DNA from 4 places in the Mesorhizobium sp. M7A.F.Ca.US.002.01.1.1 genome. Region 2 is predicted to be linked to each of the others. Evidence: predicted binding sites of a transcription regulator. Region 2 holds the regulator's gene; each other region holds the start of a gene.
What was found. Region 2 encodes LexA, which represses DNA repair genes until DNA is damaged. Its sites were predicted from a motif close to TGTTCNNNNTGTGTTCNG; they were not measured.
Positions count from the first base shown of each region.

Region 1: a site for LexA is predicted at 1,083-1,100, ahead of EN932_RS05130 (YifB family Mg chelatase-like AAA ATPase). Genes of this name have one in related genera too.
Region 3: a site for LexA is predicted at 786-803, ahead of uvrA (excinuclease ABC subunit UvrA). Genes of this name have one in related genera too.
Region 4: a site for LexA is predicted at 1,271-1,288, ahead of dinB (DNA polymerase IV). Genes of this name have one in related genera too.

Region 1 covers NZ_RZQE01000024.1:25,368-27,570, reverse strand. The annotation lists gene EN932_RS05130 (YifB family Mg chelatase-like AAA ATPase) at 1-1,001, opposite strand, end outside; gene gshB (glutathione synthase) at 1,176-2,117, opposite strand.
Region 2 covers NZ_RZQE01000170.1:5,126-7,328, reverse strand. The annotation lists gene kynU (kynureninase) at 1-30, shown strand, start outside; gene lexA (transcriptional repressor LexA) at 441-1,181, shown strand; gene EN932_RS17735 (ComEC/Rec2 family competence protein) at 1,175-2,203, opposite strand, start outside.
Region 3 covers NZ_RZQE01000127.1:2,594-4,796, forward strand. The annotation lists gene EN932_RS15070 (hypothetical protein) at 1-260, shown strand, start outside; gene uvrA (excinuclease ABC subunit UvrA) at 953-2,203, shown strand, end outside.
Region 4 covers NZ_RZQE01000273.1:2,838-5,040, reverse strand. The annotation lists gene dinB (DNA polymerase IV) at 1-1,241, opposite strand, end outside; gene EN932_RS23050 (helix-turn-helix domain-containing protein) at 1,363-1,779, opposite strand; gene EN932_RS23045 (dihydrofolate reductase family protein) at 1,883-2,203, shown strand, end outside.

The DNA of each region.
Region 1 (2,203 bases), on a different contig from region 2:
TAGGTGACGCGATGGTTGGCCCGCGCGATCATGCAGTCGCCGGTCTCCAACGGCTGGCGCAGCGCATCGAGCGTCTGCGGCGTGAACTCGGGAAACTCGTCGAGGAACAGCACGCCGTGATGGGCCAGCGACACCTCGCCCGGCCGCGCGCGGATGCCGCCGCCAACCATTGCCGCCATCGAGGCAGAGTGGTGCGGCGCGCGGAACGGCCGCCGGTCGGTCAATTTGCCTTCGCCGAGCTCTCCCGCCACCGACGCGATCATCGAGACTTCGAGCAATTCCTTCGGCGCCAGCGGCGGCAGGATCGACGGCAGCCGCTGCGCCAGCATCGATTTGCCCGAGCCCGGCGGGCCGATCATGAGAAGATTATGCCCGCCGGCGGCCGCCACTTCCAGCGCCCGCTTGGCGGTCTCCTGGCCCTTGATGTCGGCGAGGTCGGGCAAATCCGGCGCGGCGGCGTGGATGCCGGCCTCGGGGCGCGACAGCACCTGCGTGCCGCGAAAATGATTGGCGATGGCAATCAGGCTGCGCGGTGCCAGAATGTCGAAATCCTTTCCAGCCCAGGCCGCCTCAGGTCCGCAGGCGAACGGGCAGATCAGGCCTTTGCCCTCGGCATTGGCGGCGATCGCCGCCGGCAAGGCGCCGGCGACCGCGGCAATCGTGCCGTCGAGCGACAATTCTCCAAGTACGACATAGCCGGCCAGCATGTCGCCCGGAATGGCGCCAAGGGCAGCCATCAGGCCAAGCGCGATCGGCAGGTCGTAGTGACTGCCTTCCTTCGGCAGGTCGGCCGGCGCCAGATTGACCGTGACCTTCTTCGACGGCATCGACAGGCCTGAAGCATGCAGTGCGGCCTGCACCCGCTCGCGGCTTTCGGCCACCGCCTTGTCGCCCAGGCCGACGATGTGCATGTTGACCTTGCCGGGCGCGATCATCACCTGCACGTCGACCGGCACGGCCTCGATGCCTTGGAAAGCGACCGTGCGAACCCGCGCCACCATTTCTTTGCCCCCAGGCCACAACCCACGCGATGGCCAAGAAATGGCCCCACGGGCAGACAATCACAAATCCTCGGTCAAATCAAGAACATTACGGGAACATGTGAGCGCGTGGGTTGCAGCCGAATTGAGCGCGGTTGCAAAAACGGAACATGGTTAAGACAAAATGAAAACGGCTTACCCGCGCTTGTCCTCGACCGCGTCCCAGAACAGGCTGGCGATGTCGGCGCCGCCGAAGCGTTTGACCTCGCGCACGCCGGTCGGCGAGGTGACATTGATCTCGGTCATGTAGTCACCGATGACGTCGATGCCGACCAGGATGAAGCCACGCTCCTTCAGCGACGGCCCGATGCGGGCGCAGATCTCGCGTTCGCGCGCCGTCAGCTCGGTCTTTTCGGCGCGGCCGCCGACATGCATATTGGAGCGGGAATCATGTTCGGCGGGCACCCGGTTGATGGCGCCGACCGGCTCGCCGTCGATCAGGATGATGCGCTTGTCGCCCTTGCGCACGTCCTTGAGATAGCGCTGCACGATATAGGGTTCGCGAAACATCTGGCCGAACATTTCCAGCAGCGAGGCCAGGTTGCGGTCGCCCTCCAGCAGATGGAAGATGCCGGCGCCGCCATTGCCGTAGAGCGGCTTGACGATGATGTCGCCGAACTCCTTGCGGAAGGCGGCAACTTCGAGTGGATCCTTGGTGATCAGCGTGTCCGGCATCAGGTCGGCAAATTCGGTGACGAAGATCTTTTCCGGGCTGTTGCGCACCCAGGCCGGGTCGTTGACCACGAGCGTCTTCGGGTGGATGCGCTCCAGGATGTGCGTGGTGGTGATGTAGTTCATGTCGAAGGGCGGATCCTGGCGCAGCAGGACGACGTCCATCTCCGACAGATCGGTGCGCACCTTCTCGCCCAGCGAATAGTGGCTGCCTTTCTCGTCGCGCACCTGCATCTCCTCAATGCGGGCAAACACCTTGCCGTCGCGCAACGACAGCCGACCCGGCGTGTAGTGGAACAGCTCATGGCCACGCCGCTGCGCTTCCAGCGACAGCGCGAACGAGGTGTCGCCGGCGATCGACACGGTGGAGATGTGGTCCATCTGGACGGCGATTTTCAGCTTCATGGCGGGTCTCCGGCGGCTCGGATGGACGACTGTCCTGCCTGTACAGGCTCACTGCCCGTCTGCCAATCGCGACCTTTTGAAGATTG
Region 2 (2,203 bases):
CGTTTCGCCGTCAAGGAAGCCGTTACCTGACGCACCGATCCCGGCGATCCGCCGTCGCTGCCCTCACTGCCTGGCAAATGACGGAGAGCTGAATTTCCAGCCAAAATGCCCAACTGACGTTGGCGTTTTGGCTCCGTTTCGTTCACGGCCAACCAACGTCCCGAAGGTTGCAATCGCTCCTTGTCGAGGTCGATCGACAGATAATGCCAAGCTTTGGTAGGGGATAAGCCACAGGTCATTAACCATAACAATTTCAATGTGAGCAGGCGCATTGCCGAAGGTGGCGCCCGTCGATCGTAACCCGCTGGCAAGCGCCAAATAATTTCAGCAGCCTTAACAAATTCATTAAACTTTAAACGGTTGCAGAACACAACTGGAACAGATAGTGTTTGTTCTGGGTTTGTTTTTCGATTCTGGTTTCAGGGAACCTGGGGGCCGCCATGCTGACACGCAAGCAACATGAACTGCTGATGTTCATCCATGAACGCCTGAAGGAGAGCGGCATTCCGCCATCCTTCGACGAGATGAAGGAGGCGCTCGACCTTGCCTCCAAATCCGGGATTCATCGGCTGATCACGGCCCTTGAGGAGCGCGGCTTTATCCGCCGGCTGCCCAATCGGGCCCGCGCGCTGGAAGTGCTGCGGCTGCCGGACTCCATCGCGCCAGGCCTCAATGCGGCAAAGAAGTTTTCGCCAAGCGTCATCCAGGGCAGTCTTGGTCAGGGTGGTGCTCTTGGCCGGCAGATCAAGCCGGCGCCTTCGCGGATGCCTTCGCCCGGCAATGACGACGATGCGGTCTCTGCCGTTTCGATCCCGGTCATGGGTCGCATCGCCGCCGGCGTGCCGATCGATGCCATCCAACATCAGACGCATTCGATTTCGGTGCCGCCGGACATGATCATGGGCGGCGCGCACTATGCACTGGAGGTCAAGGGCGATTCGATGATCGAGGCCGGCATCTTCGACGGCGACACCGTTATCATCCGTAACGCCGACACGGCCAGCCCCGGCGAGATCATCGTGGCGCTGGTCGATGAAGAGGAAGCGACGCTGAAGCGGTTCCGCCGCAAGGGCGCCTCGATTGCCCTCGAAGCCGCCAATCCAGCCTATGAGACACGGATTTTCGGGCCGGACAGGGTCAAGGTGCAAGGCAAGCTCGTCGGCCTGATCCGTCGCTACTGAGACGGCTGTGGGTTGACCACTGGCTTCTCGGGTTTCTTGAAGGGTGCCAGCCCCCTCGCCTCGCGAGAGTATTTGCGTTGCGTGTGCCAGGGCCGATATGGGCTGTCCACCGCGAAGCTGATCGTCGCCGGCGTGGTCGCCGATTGGCGATCGAAGAAGACCGCGGCACTGCCTTTGCGAGCCAGTTGCCGCTTGGTGATGACCAGAACCAGCGGGTTGTGACAGGCGTCATAGGCGGTGGCGTCGTTGACGACGATCAGCTCGGCGAAGCCGCAGGCTTTCCAGGTGTCCTTGCGGTCCTCGACATAGGCAATGATCGCACCGGACATGTGCCTGGCCACGCAAACGCCTGAGGAGCAATAGAACGGCGATCCCGGCGGTAGCTCAACGGCATCCGCGACGTCGAATTGCCCATCGCTGTTGTCGAACACTTCCGGAACGACGATGGTTTCCGATGTCAGCGCGCGTTTCCAGTTGTCGACGGTGAATCCATTCGGCCGTTGCCGGCTAACGGCAAGCTCACCGCCACCGATCGGCAACGCCACCAGCCGGGCGTCTTCCGAGATCAGCACATCGGGCGTGCGCGTATCCGAGACGGTCAGCAAGCCTGCCAACGCGAATGGCAGAGCCGCGAGCCGCAGCCATGTCGTCGCCATCGTCGCGATGACCAGGGCAATGGCCACCAGCAGGATCGACTGTTGCGAAATCAGCCCGACCCCATCGACAGGCGAACGCTCGGAGATCCAGCCCGATATGGCGATCATCATCGTCAGGCCCTTGCCCATCAGGTAGAGAGCTGGCCAATCCAATCCGAAAGGCATCAGCAGCGCGCTGGCGACGGCCAGGAACATGACGACGGTGACGATCGGCATAACCGCGAGATTGGCGAACAGGCTGAGCGGCGACACACGCTGAAAATGCCAGATGGCAAACAGCGTCGTGGCGCTGCCGGCGATGATCGAGGTCATGGCCAGACCAATTGCCGCCAGCAGGAATTTTCGTGTCAGGAACCCGGGCAAGGA
Region 3 (2,203 bases), on a different contig from region 2:
TCATCGCCGTCGTGGTGCTCGCTTTTGCCAGTCTCGTGAGTGGCGCGGCTCTTGCAGAGGACAGTTCGCCGTCGACGCAAAAAAGCGCCCTGCCCGGCGTGACCGGCGACTACCGCATCGCCAAGCCGGCTCCCGAGCCGGACGATGCGCTGCCGGCCGGCGAGAACGGCACATTCAAGATCGGCGATACGGATGTCAGGATTTCCGGCAGCATCACCGTCGATGTCGGCGCCGGCTCGATCGGGCCGCCGCGTCACTGAGTGCGCGCGGAAATGAGCGTTCCCCACATAAAACGGCCCCGCCGTGCCTTGGGCAAACGGACGGGGCCTTCTGGATCTCAAATCCAACTTTGCCGGGAGTGTACTGCCGGCGTTTGATTTCGGATGCACCGCGGCGTTCGGCCGACGATCCGACTAGCAGTCTCTGATTTTTAGGAGATATGGCAGGTCACGGTTTGCCGGGTGGCGCAGACGCTAAACCCTGGCACTTATGCCTGCCGCGGCTCCAGTGACAACTGGAACCCTAGGGGACGATCCGGTGGCGTCATAGCTCCGCTCCTCTGTCCGTTGCGATTGTTGTCAATTCGAAGCACAAATCGCAAATGCCTGCGGCGTCTCGCAGGCCGCCTTTGGGCGGCGAGGCCATCGAAAGACGGCCGGCTTCGTTGACTTCCGGAGACTGCGCTCCTGGGTTGCCCGCGTCAACCATCAATAGCCGGTTACCGAAAAACGTGATCGCCGGGAGGTTACGTACAAGTCAGTTTTTGCACAGCTTTGTCAGGAGCGTGTTCGGCCTTTGTTCTTTCCGCTTGCCCGTTCACGCGAAAGACGCTTAAACGCTTTTGTCGGGAATTGTGGCGTCTCTCGACGTGGCGGCAAAACTACCTACATAGGGGATGGCCGGGAAAACCCGCCATTCCAGGAAATTCCAGATTCTGAGGCGGCGACCGGCTATGGCCGACCATAAATATCTTTCCATTCGCGGGGCGCGCGAACACAATCTGAAGAATGTCGATCTCGACCTGCCGCGTGACAGCCTGATTGTCATGACCGGCCTGTCGGGGTCCGGCAAGTCATCGCTTGCCTTCGACACGATCTATGCCGAGGGCCAGCGGCGCTACGTCGAAAGCCTGTCGGCCTACGCGCGGCAATTCCTCGAAATGATGCAGAAGCCTGACGTCGACCAGATCGACGGCCTGTCGCCTGCCATTTCCATCGAGCAGAAGACCACATCGAAGAACCCGCGTTCGACGGTCGGCACCGTCACCGAGATCTACGACTATATGCGCCTGCTTTTTGCGCGCGTCGGCATCCCCTATTCGCCGGCCACCGGCCTGCCGATCGAGAGCCAGACGGTTTCGCAGATGGTCGACCGCGTGCTGGCGATCGAGGAAGGCACGCGCCTGTTCATCCTGGCGCCGATGGTGCGCGGCCGCAAAGGCGAGTACCGCAAGGAATTGCTGGAACTGCAGAAGAAGGGCTTTCAGCGCGTCAAGGTCGACGGCGTCTTCTATGAGATCGCCGACGTGCCGGCGCTGGACAAGAAGTACAAGCATGACCTCGATGTCGTCGTCGACCGCATCGTCGTGCGCGGCGACCTCGCGACGCGGCTTGCCGATTCCATCGAAACGGCGCTGAAGCTGGCCGATGGGCTGGCGGTCGCCGAATTCGCCGACAAGCCGCTCGATTCCAGCCAGACCGGCGAGGATTCGGTCAACAAGTCGAAGAACGAGACGCATGAGCGCATCCTGTTCTCGGAAAAGTTCGCTTGCCCGGTCTCCGGCTTCACCATTCCGGAAATCGAACCGCGGCTGTTCTCGTTCAACAACCCGTTCGGCGCCTGCCCGACCTGCGACGGTCTCGGCAGCCAGCGCGCCATCGACGGCAATCTGATCGTGCCGGATGAAAACATCTCGCTGCGCGACGGCGCCGTCAGCCCGTGGGCGAAGTCGACCTCGCCCTATTACGCGCAGACGCTGGAGGCATTGGGCAAGGCCTATGGCTTCAAGCTCGGCGACAAGTTCAAGGATTTGTCTGAAGAGGCCAAGGAAGCCGTCCTGCGCGGCACCGGCGAGCGCGAGATCACCTTCCAGTATGATGACGGCCTGCGCTCCTACAAGACGACGAAAACTTTCGAAGGCGTCATCCCCAATCTCGAGCGGCGCTGGAAAGAGACCGAATCCGCCTGGATGCGCGAGGAGATC
Region 4 (2,203 bases), on a different contig from region 2:
TCCTTCTCCGCCAACTCCCTGAATTCGTCGGGAACCGAGCGCGCCGCCTCCAGCGCCACCGTGCCGTAGCCGACGGCCTGTTTGCCGAAACGCTCGCGGATCTTGTCGATGGCGCGGTCGGCGTCGAAGCGTGCTAGGCCCTTCTTCGTGCCGGGCCGGCGCCTCTCGTCGGCGAGGCCAAGCGGCAGGTCGAGCTGTAACTCGAAGCTTTCCTCAAGATGCGAGACCGAGATCGCCAGCAGCGAGATCGTTTTCTCCTGTGGATTGTCGGCAAGCAGGCCGCGCACCAGATCGCCGGCGATCTCGGCCAGCATCGCGGTCGCCGAGATCGGCTGGTCAAGCGTGATCGAGCGGGTGACGGCTCTGAGATCGGCAAAGCGCACGCGTACCGTCACCGTGCGGCCGGGCCTTGCCTTGGCGCGCAGCCGACTGGCGACGCGGTCGGCCAGATGCAGCAGTGTCGGCACGATGACCCGTGCCACAGCCGGCTTCTGGCCAAGCGCCGATTGGGCGCCGGCCGAATGCGCGCGGCGCTTCGTCTCCAGCTTTCGCGGGTCGCGGTTCCAGGACAGGGCGGCGAGCTTTTCGCCGGCGGCGGGACCGAGCAGGCGCGTCAGCGCGCCGCGATGCGTCCTGGCCAGTTGACCGATGGTCTCGACGCCGATCTCGGCCAGCCGCGCCCTGGTCGCCGGGCCGACGCCCCACATCAGTCCGACCGGCAGATCATGCAGGAAGGCGAGTTCCGTGCCGGGTTCGACGACCACCAGCCCGTCGGGTTTGGCGACCTGCGAGGCGATCTTGGCCAGATGCTTGGTGCGCGCCACGCCGATCGAGATCGGCAGGCCGAGTTCGGCCCGCACGCGGCGGCGGATGGTTGTCGCGATCTCCTGCGGCGAGCCGAACAGATGCGTGCAGCCGGCGACGTCGGCAAACGCCTCGTCGATGGAAATGCGCTCGACTACAGGCGTAAAATCGTCGAGCACCTTGATCGCCGCATCGCCCAGCCGCTGGTAATGGCTGAAATTGCCGCCGACGAAGATCAAATGCGGGCAGAGTTCGCGCGCCCTGCGCCCCGGCATGCCGCCACGCACGCCGAAGGCGCGCGCCTCATAGGAAGCGGCGAGCACGACGCCGCCGCCCACCGCGATCGGCTTGCCGCGCAGCGACGGATCGAGCAACTGCTCGACAGAGGCGTAGAAAGCGTCGAGATCGGCATGCAGGATGGTGGCTGTCGTTTCCATCGACCGCACATCCGCAGTTGCTGATAGAATAGAACAAATAAAGAACAAAGATGGATGGTTGTCAAGCGAAGAGCGATTGGGTGCGGCAACAGCCATGCCGGTTCGGCTTGAACGCAACCGCCTAGACACTATGCTCCGTTCGCAGCGCCGCTTTCATCTTTTCCAGCGCTGCTTCGCCGCCTGCCGCCAACTGGTCGGTAATCCTGGCCAATCTCTCGTCGGCCTTGCGGTGCCTGCTGCCCCAGGCGCCGAGCGTCGCCAGCACCGGCAATAGGTCGATGCCTGCTTCGGTCAGCCGGTAGACCGTTCTCAAGCCATGCGTCGGGTCGTCGCTTCTGGTGAGGATGCCTTCGTCCTGAAGCGTTTGCAGTCGCTCGGCCAGCGTGCGCGAGGAGATGCCTTCGTCGGATTGCAGGAATTCGCGAAAGTGCTTTTTCCCGGCGAAGACCATGTCGCGGATGATGAGCAGCGTCCAGCGGTCGCCGATGAGTTCGAGCGACAGGTTGATCGGGCAGTCGGATTTTTCGCGCGTCGCCATCTATGGTTCCATTTCTAAATCACTTTACTATTGACATCGTTTTGGCCTTGCGTCAACAGTTCCAAATGTAAACTGTTTTGCGATAGCCGTGAGGAGAATGACGGTGAAAAAGCTGGTCCTGCAGATGCAGATGTCGGTCGACGGCTTTGTCGGCGCCACCGAGGACCATTCCTGGCAGCTCTGGGAGTGGGGTGACGAGAGCGCTTGGGACGATGAGCTGAAGCAGGACTTCAACGCTGTCTTCACAGGCGTCGATACCATCCTGCTCAGCCGCAAGATGGCGCAGGAGGGCTATCTCACCCATTGGGGCAATGCCGCCAAGAAGTTTCCGCACGATCCGTTCTACGCCTTTGCGCAACGCATCGTCGACGCCCGCAAGGTGGTGCTCAGTGATAAGCTCAAGCAATCGGCCGGGGAGCCGGCC